3 regions of the Bacillus bruguierae genome follow, and region 3 is predicted to be linked to each of the others. Evidence: a T-box and tRNA genes for the amino acid it is inferred to sense, from the RefSeq annotation. Region 3 holds a T-box; the other regions hold tRNA genes.
What was found. The T-box of region 3 lies ahead of thrS (threonine--tRNA ligase). A T-box ahead of a tRNA ligase gene usually reads a tRNA of that ligase, here a tRNA-Thr.
Positions count from the first base shown of each region.

Region 1: it has a tRNA-Thr gene. The T-box ahead of thrS (threonine--tRNA ligase) is inferred to sense a tRNA for this amino acid. The anticodon was not compared.
Region 2: it has a tRNA-Thr gene. The T-box ahead of thrS (threonine--tRNA ligase) is inferred to sense a tRNA for this amino acid. The anticodon was not compared.

Region 1 covers NZ_JBAWSX010000012.1:409-3,656, forward strand. The annotation lists tRNA gene WAZ07_RS18045 (tRNA-Val) at 1-17, shown strand, start outside; tRNA gene WAZ07_RS18050 (tRNA-Thr) at 25-100, shown strand; tRNA gene WAZ07_RS18055 (tRNA-His) at 109-184, shown strand; tRNA gene WAZ07_RS18060 (tRNA-Leu) at 201-281, shown strand; tRNA gene WAZ07_RS18065 (tRNA-Gly) at 311-385, shown strand; tRNA gene WAZ07_RS18070 (tRNA-Leu) at 400-488, shown strand; tRNA gene WAZ07_RS18075 (tRNA-Arg) at 492-565, shown strand; tRNA gene WAZ07_RS18080 (tRNA-Pro) at 575-648, shown strand; tRNA gene WAZ07_RS18085 (tRNA-Ala) at 663-735, shown strand; tRNA gene WAZ07_RS18090 (tRNA-Met) at 752-828, shown strand; tRNA gene WAZ07_RS18095 (tRNA-Ile) at 833-909, shown strand; tRNA gene WAZ07_RS18100 (tRNA-Ser) at 928-1,020, shown strand; tRNA gene WAZ07_RS18105 (tRNA-Met) at 1,047-1,123, shown strand; tRNA gene WAZ07_RS18110 (tRNA-Asp) at 1,126-1,201, shown strand; tRNA gene WAZ07_RS18115 (tRNA-Phe) at 1,212-1,287, shown strand; tRNA gene WAZ07_RS18120 (tRNA-Thr) at 1,303-1,378, shown strand; tRNA gene WAZ07_RS18125 (tRNA-Lys) at 1,388-1,463, shown strand; tRNA gene WAZ07_RS18130 (tRNA-Gly) at 1,471-1,541, shown strand; tRNA gene WAZ07_RS18135 (tRNA-Ile) at 1,549-1,625, shown strand; tRNA gene WAZ07_RS18140 (tRNA-Asn) at 1,629-1,703, shown strand; tRNA gene WAZ07_RS18145 (tRNA-Ser) at 1,712-1,802, shown strand; tRNA gene WAZ07_RS18150 (tRNA-Glu) at 1,809-1,880, shown strand; gene WAZ07_RS18155 (alpha/beta fold hydrolase) at 2,010-2,915, opposite strand.
Region 2 covers NZ_JBAWSX010000027.1:140-3,387, reverse strand. The annotation lists gene WAZ07_RS25045 (CBS domain-containing protein) at 159-578, opposite strand; tRNA gene WAZ07_RS25040 (tRNA-Glu) at 1,325-1,396, opposite strand; tRNA gene WAZ07_RS25035 (tRNA-Asn) at 1,398-1,472, opposite strand; tRNA gene WAZ07_RS25030 (tRNA-Ile) at 1,476-1,552, opposite strand; tRNA gene WAZ07_RS25025 (tRNA-Trp) at 1,563-1,633, opposite strand; tRNA gene WAZ07_RS25020 (tRNA-Thr) at 1,637-1,712, opposite strand; tRNA gene WAZ07_RS25015 (tRNA-Phe) at 1,734-1,809, opposite strand; tRNA gene WAZ07_RS25010 (tRNA-Asp) at 1,820-1,895, opposite strand; tRNA gene WAZ07_RS25005 (tRNA-Met) at 1,898-1,974, opposite strand; tRNA gene WAZ07_RS25000 (tRNA-Ser) at 2,003-2,095, opposite strand; tRNA gene WAZ07_RS24995 (tRNA-Ala) at 2,114-2,189, opposite strand; tRNA gene WAZ07_RS24990 (tRNA-Pro) at 2,204-2,277, opposite strand; tRNA gene WAZ07_RS24985 (tRNA-Arg) at 2,287-2,360, opposite strand; tRNA gene WAZ07_RS24980 (tRNA-Leu) at 2,364-2,452, opposite strand; tRNA gene WAZ07_RS24975 (tRNA-Gly) at 2,467-2,541, opposite strand; tRNA gene WAZ07_RS24970 (tRNA-Leu) at 2,578-2,658, opposite strand; tRNA gene WAZ07_RS24965 (tRNA-Lys) at 2,676-2,751, opposite strand; tRNA gene WAZ07_RS24960 (tRNA-Gln) at 2,757-2,831, opposite strand; tRNA gene WAZ07_RS24955 (tRNA-Tyr) at 2,838-2,921, opposite strand; tRNA gene WAZ07_RS24950 (tRNA-Val) at 2,938-3,013, opposite strand; rRNA gene rrf (5S ribosomal RNA) at 3,018-3,133, opposite strand; partial or broken rRNA gene WAZ07_RS24940 (23S ribosomal RNA) at 3,235-3,248, opposite strand, start outside.
Region 3 covers NZ_JBAWSX010000001.1:288,368-291,615, reverse strand. The annotation lists gene thrS (threonine--tRNA ligase) at 100-2,031, opposite strand; T-box leader at 2,082-2,308, opposite strand; gene ytxC (putative sporulation protein YtxC) at 2,341-3,222, opposite strand.

The DNA.
Region 1 (3,248 bases), on a different contig from region 3:
CCCGTCATCCTCCACCATATAAATGCCGGCTTAGCTCAATTGGTAGAGCAACTGACTTGTAATCAGTAGGTTGGGGGTTCAAGTCCTCTAGCCGGCACCAGTATCATGGCGGCTGTGGCGAAGTGGTTAACGCATCGGATTGTGGCTCCGACACTCGTGGGTTCGATTCCCATCAGTCGCCCCATTTTAAAAAATAATATGCGGGTGTGGCGGAATTGGCAGACGCACCAGACTTAGGATCTGGCGCCTTTGGCGTGGGGGTTCGACTCCCTTCACCCGCACTTTTAATTGAATAAGTCATATATGTTTTGCGGAAGTAGTTCAGTGGTAGAATACAACCTTGCCAAGGTTGGGGTCGCGGGTTCGAATCCCGTCTTCCGCTCCAATTTACAATATGACGCCGGGGTGGCGGAACAGGCAGACGCACAGGACTTAAAATCCTGCGGTGGGTGACCACCGTGCGGGTTCGACCCCCGCCCTCGGCACCATATGCGCCCGTAGCTCAATTGGATAGAGCGTTTGACTACGGATCAAAAGGTTAGGGGTTCGAGTCCTCTCGGGCGCGCTTTATTAACGGGAAGTGGCTCAGCTTGGTAGAGCACCTGGTTTGGGACCAGGGGGTCGCAGGTTCAAATCCTGTCTTCCCGATAGTTTTTTAAAATGGGGCCTTAGCTCAGCTGGGAGAGCGCCTGCCTTGCACGCAGGAGGTCAGCGGTTCGATCCCGCTAGGCTCCACTTATAACTTGTTTATGGCGGTGTAGCTCAGCTGGCTAGAGCGTACGGTTCATACCCGTGAGGTCGGGGGTTCGATCCCCTCCGCCGCTACCATAAAGGACCTTTAGCTCAGCTGGTTAGAGCAGACGGCTCATAACCGTCCGGTCGTAGGTTCGAGTCCTACAAGGTCCACCACTCAAGTTTTATATATATGGAGGTATACCCAAGTCTGGCTGAAGGGATCGGTCTTGAAAACCGACAGGCGGCGAGAGTCGCGCGGGGGTTCGAATCCCTCTACCTCCTCCATTTTTTTAAAAAGAATATTATATCATCGCGGGGTGGAGCAGTCTGGTAGCTCGTCGGGCTCATAACCCGAAGGTCGCAGGTTCAAATCCTGTCCCCGCAACCAATGGTCCCGTGGTGTAGTGGTTAACATGCCTGCCTGTCACGCAGGAGATCGCCGGTTCGACCCCGGTCGGGACCGCCATTTATATTAAGGCTCGGTAGCTCAGTCGGTAGAGCAGAGGACTGAAAATCCTCGTGTCGGCGGTTCGATTCCGTCCCGAGCCACCATTTTGAAATATGCAAGCCGGCTTAGCTCAATTGGTAGAGCAACTGACTTGTAATCAGTAGGTTGGGGGTTCAAGTCCTCTAGCCGGCACCATTTCAAAATGAGCCATTAGCTCAGTTGGTAGAGCATCTGACTTTTAATCAGAGGGTCGAAGGTTCGAGTCCTTCATGGCTCACCATTTTTATGCGGGTGTAGTTTAGTGGTAAAACAAGAGCCTTCCAAGCTCTGGTCGAGAGTTCGATTCTCTTCACCCGCTTTTTCTAGGGCCTATAGCTCAGCTGGTTAGAGCGCACGCCTGATAAGCGTGAGGTCGATGGTTCGAGTCCATTTAGGCCCACCATATTCCGCAGTAGCTCAGTGGTAGAGCTATCGGCTGTTAACCGATCGGTCGTAGGTTCGAGTCCTACCTGCGGAGCCATATAATATAGAGAAGTACCCAAGTGGCTCAAGGGGCTCCCCTGCTAAGGGAGTAGATCGCTTACGCGGTGCGAGGGTTCGAATCCCTTCTTCTCTGCCAGAAATTGGCCCGTTGGTCAAGTGGTTAAGACACCGCCCTTTCACGGCGGTAACACGGGTTCGAATCCCGTACGGGTCATATTAAAGAGATAGCATAATTTGCTATCTCTTTTTGTGTATAATGAATAGTTACTTCTCTATTTTAGCTGGTTTTCCTTGATTTTTATCCCGCTATTCGTGGGCAGTAATACTCCCACCTCATAATGGATCAAATAGAAGTATGAAATGATATACTGGATTTGTTTGTCTCATCTGCATCATGAATAATTGTTTGTAAAATAGATTCCCATATGTGGGGATCATCAGGTAAGAAATGTCCTGCATCTTTTATATAATGTGTTGTTACATGAGGAGTAGCTGAGGCTACTTTTTTTATTTCTTCTATTGAAGATAAAGTGTCGGCTGTACCATGCCAAATATGGATAGGAATAGAAATGTTTTGAAAATTAAATCCCCAGTGTTCTGCTACTGCTTCATCTACACTATTTCTTAACGCTTCTTTCATGTGGATCATAGTTAATTTAATATCTTCATCTGTTTGAATAAATTGTTGATCCCATTTGCATAAATGTCTATTTCCTTTTTTCATCCCTTGCATATATTTTTCAGGGTTCTTTTCCATTTGCTTTTTTTGAGCACGATATGCCCATTTTAATAGCAAAGGTAAGCGTTTGGAGATAAAGAAGGCAATTCGATTTTCGCGGCACATACTGGCTGGCGGCTCTTCATTTTCAAACGGAGTTGCACTAGAAACCATTTGTACGGATTGTAAGCGCTCAGGGATTTTGTAAGCACAGGCTGCTGCATAAGCGCCTCCGCCTGAGACACCTATAATAGAAAAAGTTTGGAGTTTTAGTTGATCTGCTATTTCATTTACATCTTCTGCCCAATTCAGAACTGTTCGATTCTGTTTTGGATCAGAGAGCCCGTAGCCAGGTCTATCTATTGAAATAAGTCGTATGCCTAATTGTTTCGCTACCATATCATCTGTTAATGCCCAAATTCTTGAACCGGGTGTACCATGAAACAGCATGACTGGTAATCCATTTGTTTTACCATATTCAATATAGGCTAACTTACGTCCGTCTTGTAAAGTTATGATGTGATCTTTCATATTATTCACTCCCATAATAAATTATAAACCGACTGTTCAGTCTAATCTTATAATGAGAGTAGTTTATTTGTAAATACTGGGATTTTCACTATATAATATAGTCTATTGGTAAAATGAAATACTGTATTATTTGTGTTCACAATCTAAAGAGAACGCTTCCATTAAAATCGATTCCATACTTAATATTATAACTTTCCCCTATATGTGATAAATTTCACAAATGGGTCATAAAATGTGAATACACTCACAAAAAAACGTGCTACAATATGTGTGTAAGGAAGTTAAACAATATAAAAACAGTATTTTAATTATTTACTTAAATGACAATGCTAA
Region 2 (3,248 bases), on a different contig from region 3:
ATTTAATCTGCGGGGAAACCCCCACAGATTATGAATTAAACTAATTAGGCGCATATTAACATGCTTATCCTTCACTACATCATTGCTTTCAAATAAATTTTCAGATGAAGCATTCCTGCCCTCAAATAGCAAATTGCAAACAGAATAAAAGTATTTATTTAGTCTGTTTGCTCTGATATTTCACTTAAGGCAACGCCTGCTTGATCATCTGCATATTTAGTTGTTGCTAAATCACCAAGTGATAGCATCCCAACAAGTTGTCCATGTTCAACTACTGGCAATCTTCTTATTTGGTAACGTGCCATTAACTCTGTCGCTTTTTCAATAGCGTCATCAGGTGACACAGAAATAATTTGTGTTGTCATAACATTTGTAATTTGATTGGAACCTGGATGTTTTTCTGCAATTCCCCGCACAACCAAATCACGGTCTGTTACAAGTCCGATAACTTGATTATTCTCCACAACAGGAATCATTCCTATATCTTCTTCTTTCATTTTCACCGCTGCTTCATATACGTTATCTAGTGATGTACATTGTACAATATTCGTGCTCATCAATTCTCGAACAGTTGTCATAAATATATTACCCTCCTTTACACACTTTAGCATCTCCAACCCTCTTCATTTCAATTCGCAAGTTCCTTAAAAGATAAACGAGATACCATCTCTTATTAAAAACAGATGAAATTACACTTTATCAAATGTAGAAAACTATGTAATCATAAAACGCAAAATAAATTGGATATTCACAGTTACAATGACCAATTCTAAAAACTTTAGAATTGCGGAGAGTAAATATAGACTTTATCGTTCTTATTTGAGAAGGCAGCTTGTAAAGATACAGAGCAATAAGCAGGATGAGGTTAGTAAAAGAAATACTTTATACCGTAAAATATTCATGCAACATTCCGTTGTACAATCATCAAAATGAATTGATGTAGTTCAATTCTGAGTATAGCTAAAATAATCAATTGGTAAAAATATAATGTACTATATTCTTTCCTAATTACACAAAATCATACAAAATCCTTCATTATTTATAATAAAAAATAAAACATTTTATAATATGATAAAGATATACTTATTGTTATAATAGCTTGATACGGCCATCAGTAGATTTTCTTTATTCGACTACTTTTGGTTAGTTGAAGCATTCTCATTCTTACTGTCCAAAAGTAGCTCAATAAATATATGTATAAGGAGATCATTAATCAGAAGTAATTATAATTCGTTATAATAAATACGATATACAGAAAATATAATGTATAATATTATTTTTCTTCAAATAAAAAGAGTCAGCATAGTGCTGACTCTTTTTATAATGACCCGTACGGGATTCGAACCCGTGTTACCGCCGTGAAAGGGCGGTGTCTTAACCACTTGACCAACGGGCCATGGCTCCGCAGGTAGGACTCGAACCTACGACCGATCGGTTAACAGCCGATAGCTCTACCACTGAGCTACTGCGGAATATGGTGGGCCTAAATGGACTCGAACCATCGACCTCACGCTTATCAGGCGTGCGCTCTAACCAGCTGAGCTATAGGCCCATATTTCTTACAGGGGCAGTAGGAATCGAACCCACACCGGAGGTTTTGGAGACCTCTGTTCTACCTTTAAACTATGCCCCTAAGTGGTGCCGGCTAGAGGACTTGAACCCCCAACCTACTGATTACAAGTCAGTTGCTCTACCAATTGAGCTAAGCCGGCTAGTTTTTTTACAAAAAAAAATGGTGGCTCGGGACGGAATCGAACCGCCGACACGAGGATTTTCAGTCCTCTGCTCTACCGACTGAGCTACCGAGCCTTTATGTAAATGGCGGTCCCGACCGGGGTCGAACCGGCGATCTCCTGCGTGACAGGCAGGCATGTTAACCACTACACCACGGGACCATTGGTTGCGGGGACAGGATTTGAACCTGCGACCTTCGGGTTATGAGCCCGACGAGCTACCAGACTGCTCCACCCCGCGATGATATAATATTCTTTTAAATAAAAAATGGAGGAGGTAGAGGGATTCGAACCCCCGCGCGACTCTCGCCGCCTGTCGGTTTTCAAGACCGATCCCTTCAGCCGAACTTGGGTATACCTCCGTATATATGAAGCTTTAATGGTGGAGCCTAGCGGGATCGAACCGCTGACCTCCTGCGTGCAAGGCAGGCGCTCTCCCAGCTGAGCTAAGGCCCCATTTTAAAAAACTATCGGGAAGACAGGATTCGAACCTGCGACCCCCTGGTCCCAAACCAGGTGCTCTACCAAGCTGAGCCACTTCCCGTTAATAAAGCGCGCCCGAGAGGACTCGAACCCCTAACCTTTTGATCCGTAGTCAAACGCTCTATCCAATTGAGCTACGGGCGCATATGGTGCCGAGGGCGGGGGTCGAACCCGCACGGTGGTCACCCACCGCAGGATTTTAAGTCCTGTGCGTCTGCCTGTTCCGCCACCCCGGCGTCATATTGAAAATTGGAGCGGAAGACGGGATTCGAACCCGCGACCCCAACCTTGGCAAGGTTGTATTCTACCACTGAACTACTTCCGCAAAACATATATGACTTATTGCTTATTTAATTAAGAGTGCGGGTGAAGGGAGTCGAACCCCCACGCCAAAGGCGCCAGATCCTAAGTCTGGTGCGTCTGCCAATTCCGCCACACCCGCATATTACATTTTAAAAATGGTGAGCCATGAAGGACTCGAACCTTCGACCCTCTGATTAAAAGTCAGATGCTCTACCAACTGAGCTAATGGCTCTTAAATGGCTGGGCTAGCTGGATTCGAACCAGCGCATGACGGAGTCAAAGTCCGTTGCCTTACCGCTTGGCTATAGCCCATCGAAATGGTGGAGGGGGGCAGATTCGAACTGCCGAACCCGAAGGAGCGGATTTACAGTCCGCCGCGTTTAGCCACTTCGCTACCCCTCCGACATTTAAGATTATATGGTGGAGGATGACGGGATCGAACCGCCGACCCCCTGCTTGTAAGGCAGGTGCTCTCCCAGCTGAGCTAATCCTCCATTTGCCTGGCAACGTCCTACTCTCACAGGGACAAAGTCCCAACTACCATCGGCGCTAGAGAGCTTAACTTCCGTGTTCGGTATGGGAACGGGTGTGACCTCTCTGCCATCATTACCAGACTATATTCATTTGAGACAATCATTATTATACTTGATTCACCGAAAAAGTCAACAAGTTTTTTATATTCTCTCAAAACTAGATAACACTTGCTTCATATTATATGGTTAAGTCCTC
Region 3 (3,248 bases):
AAATGAATACATGCAACATTTTTTTATATAAAGCGAACTTTGGTTCTTATTACCAATCAAAAATGCACAAAAAAGCCGCGGACAAGCCGCGACTTTTTCTTATCGTTTTCCTTCAACCTTAATTAGGTCAACGAATGCATCTAATGAGATTGTTTCTGATTTTTGTTCACCGTATTTACGGACGTTTACACCAGTTTCAGCAACTTCATTGTCACCTACTACAAGCATATACGGAATTTTTTGCATTTGTGCCTCACGGATTTTGTAACCAATTTTCTCGTCACGAGTATCCACTTCAACACGAATGCCAGCACGTTGTAATTCTTCTTGTACTTTCTTCGCATAGTCTAAATGTACTTGCGGAGAAACTGGAATTACTTGTACTTGAACCGGCGCTAACCAAGTTGGGAATGCACCTTTGTATTCTTCGATTAAGAAGGAAACAAAACGTTCCATAGTTGATACAACACCGCGGTGAATAACAACTGGACGATGCTGTTTACCGTCTTCACCGATGTAAGTTAATTCAAAGCGTTCTGGAAGTAAGAAGTCTAATTGTATAGTTGAAAGTGTTTCGTCTTTTCCAAGCGCAGTGCGAACTTGTACGTCAAGTTTCGGACCGTAGAATGCCGCTTCACCTTCTGCTTCATAGTACTCAAGACCCATTTCATCCATAGCTTCTTTTAACATTGATTGAGCTTTTTCCCACATTTCATCGTCATCAAAATACTTTTTAGTATCCGCTGGATCACGATAAGATAAACGGAATGAATAATCTTCTAAATCGAAGTCTTTGTATACTTCTAAAGTTAAGTTTACAACGCGTTTGAATTCTTCTTTAATTTGATCTGGACGAACGAAAATGTGCGCATCATTTAAAGTCATCCCGCGTACACGTTGTAATCCAGATAGCGCACCAGACATTTCATAACGATGCATTGTTCCAAGCTCCGCAATACGGATTGGTAATTCACGATAACTGTGGATATCGTTTTTGTACACCATCATATGGTGAGGACAGTTCATTGGACGAAGTACCAATTCCTCATTATCCATTTCCATCGATGGGAACATGCCATCTCGATAGTGATTCCAGTGACCAGAAGTCTCATAAAGCTCTCGGCTTCCTAGTACTGGAGTATATACGTGATCGTATCCTAAGCTTACTTCTTTATCAACAATGTAACGCTCGATAATACGGCGGACTGTTGCACCTTTTGGTAACCAAAGCGGTAAACCTTGTCCTACTTTTTGGCTATTTGTAAATAGTTTTAACTCTTTACCTAATTTACGATGATCACGCTCTTTCGCTTCTTCAAGCATACGTAAGTGCTCATCTAACTCTGCTTTTTTCACGAATGCAGTACCGTAAATACGTTGCAGCATTTTATTATTGCTATCGCCGCGCCAGTAAGCACCAGCAACGCTTAACAATTTAAATACTTTAATTTTCCCTGTAGATGGAAGGTGAACTCCGCGGCAAAGGTCGAAGAATTCGCCTTGTTCATAAATTGAAATAACCGCATCTTCCGGAAGATCGTTAATCAATTCTAATTTTAGCTCGTCGCCAATTTCTTCATAACGACGAAGCGCTTCAGCACGTGGTACTTCATGGCGAGCAATCTCAAGATTTTCATTTACGATTTTTTGCATTTCTTTTTCGATTTTCGAGAAATCTTCAACTGTGATTGCTTCTTCCATATCGATATCGTAATAGAAGCCATTTTCAATTACAGGCCCAATTCCAAGCTTCACATCTTTATATAAACGCTTTAATGCTTGCGCTAATAAGTGAGCTGTTGAGTGGCGTAAAATGTATAGCCCATCTTCAGAATCTAATGTCACGATAGAAATTGCACCATCTTGCTCAATCGGTGTACGTAAGTCTACCATTTCTTCATTTAATTTCCCTGCAATCGCTTTTTTCTTTAAGCCAGGGCTAATAGAAGCAGCAATGTCTTCAGTTGTTGTTCCTTTTGGAAACTCCTTCACAGCTCCGTCTGGAAATGTAATTTTTACTACATCTGCCATCTTTAGTCACTCCTTTTTCATAGTCAAAATAAAAAACACCCATCCCTATAAAAAGGGACGAGTGTTGAATTCGTGGTTCCACCCTTGTTCCAGCTAACACATTGTTAACTGCTCAAGTTCATGATAACGGCACTTGCCGTCAGCAATTACTAGACATTCGTTCACTGCTGAAGTTCAGAGGTGGTAAGTAATAATCTCGTATTAAGAAGCTCACAGCCTAAGGCTTCTCTCTCTGAGAATCGTGGATAACTACTCATGTCCTCATCGTAACATTTTAATGTATTTTCATGTATGTACGTAATTATATGCTCAAAAATTTAGAAAATCAAGGGCGTTCCCTTTATTTTTGAATTTTGTCACATTCTTTTCAAATTCATGAAGCGCATATAACTGCACTCTCTCCTGAAATACATTTTGAATCGTTACAATCATATTATGATCTTGTTCTTTCGCATACAGATGAATTCTTTTAGGCGCGATTGACAGAAGCGGTGCCATAATATTCGGATCAATGTATAGATCTTTTTGAGAGAGTAATTCTTCTTCTATATACTGAACAAGTTTTTCTTGTTTTAAACGTCTTCCCTTTTCATCATAAAAGACACAACTATCATTAAACACGAGATGCAAGCAAGATAAACGTGATTTTCGGCTGCTTACTTGTTGCCGTAATGTTTCTACGAACATTTGATACTCTTGTTCTAACTTATATTCATCTATCGCCATCTCCGCCGTTCGATACAAAAATTCATTGTACTTTCTCAAGCGAAAACGAATGTACGCTTCAAACGAAAACGACATTGTATCATGTATCCATCCTTGTAAAGAAGACAGTACCAATTCTGTCCCTCTTTCCTTCGAAGGTGCATCTACTAATCCTTTTCGTTTCCCTTTTAAAATAGAATGAGCCATATGTAAAATTTGATTTCGTTCTTCTCGCTCTTCATAATAAAATTTATCTTTTAAAATCGCACTTATCCATTCATCTTGTTTCGTATTGATAATATATTGCACAAATACAGGAATAACCACTTGATCAATGTAGCGTGACTCTTGTATTGGTATATGAACAATTACCATTTGTTCGTACAAGTAAATGCTTATTTCTTCATATATATGATCTGTCCTTTTTTTAAGCTCTTTATATACAACAATAGCATCATTTTTTTCTTCGAAGCAGATTTCAATCACTTTTGTCCCCCCTTTTATAATTCTTG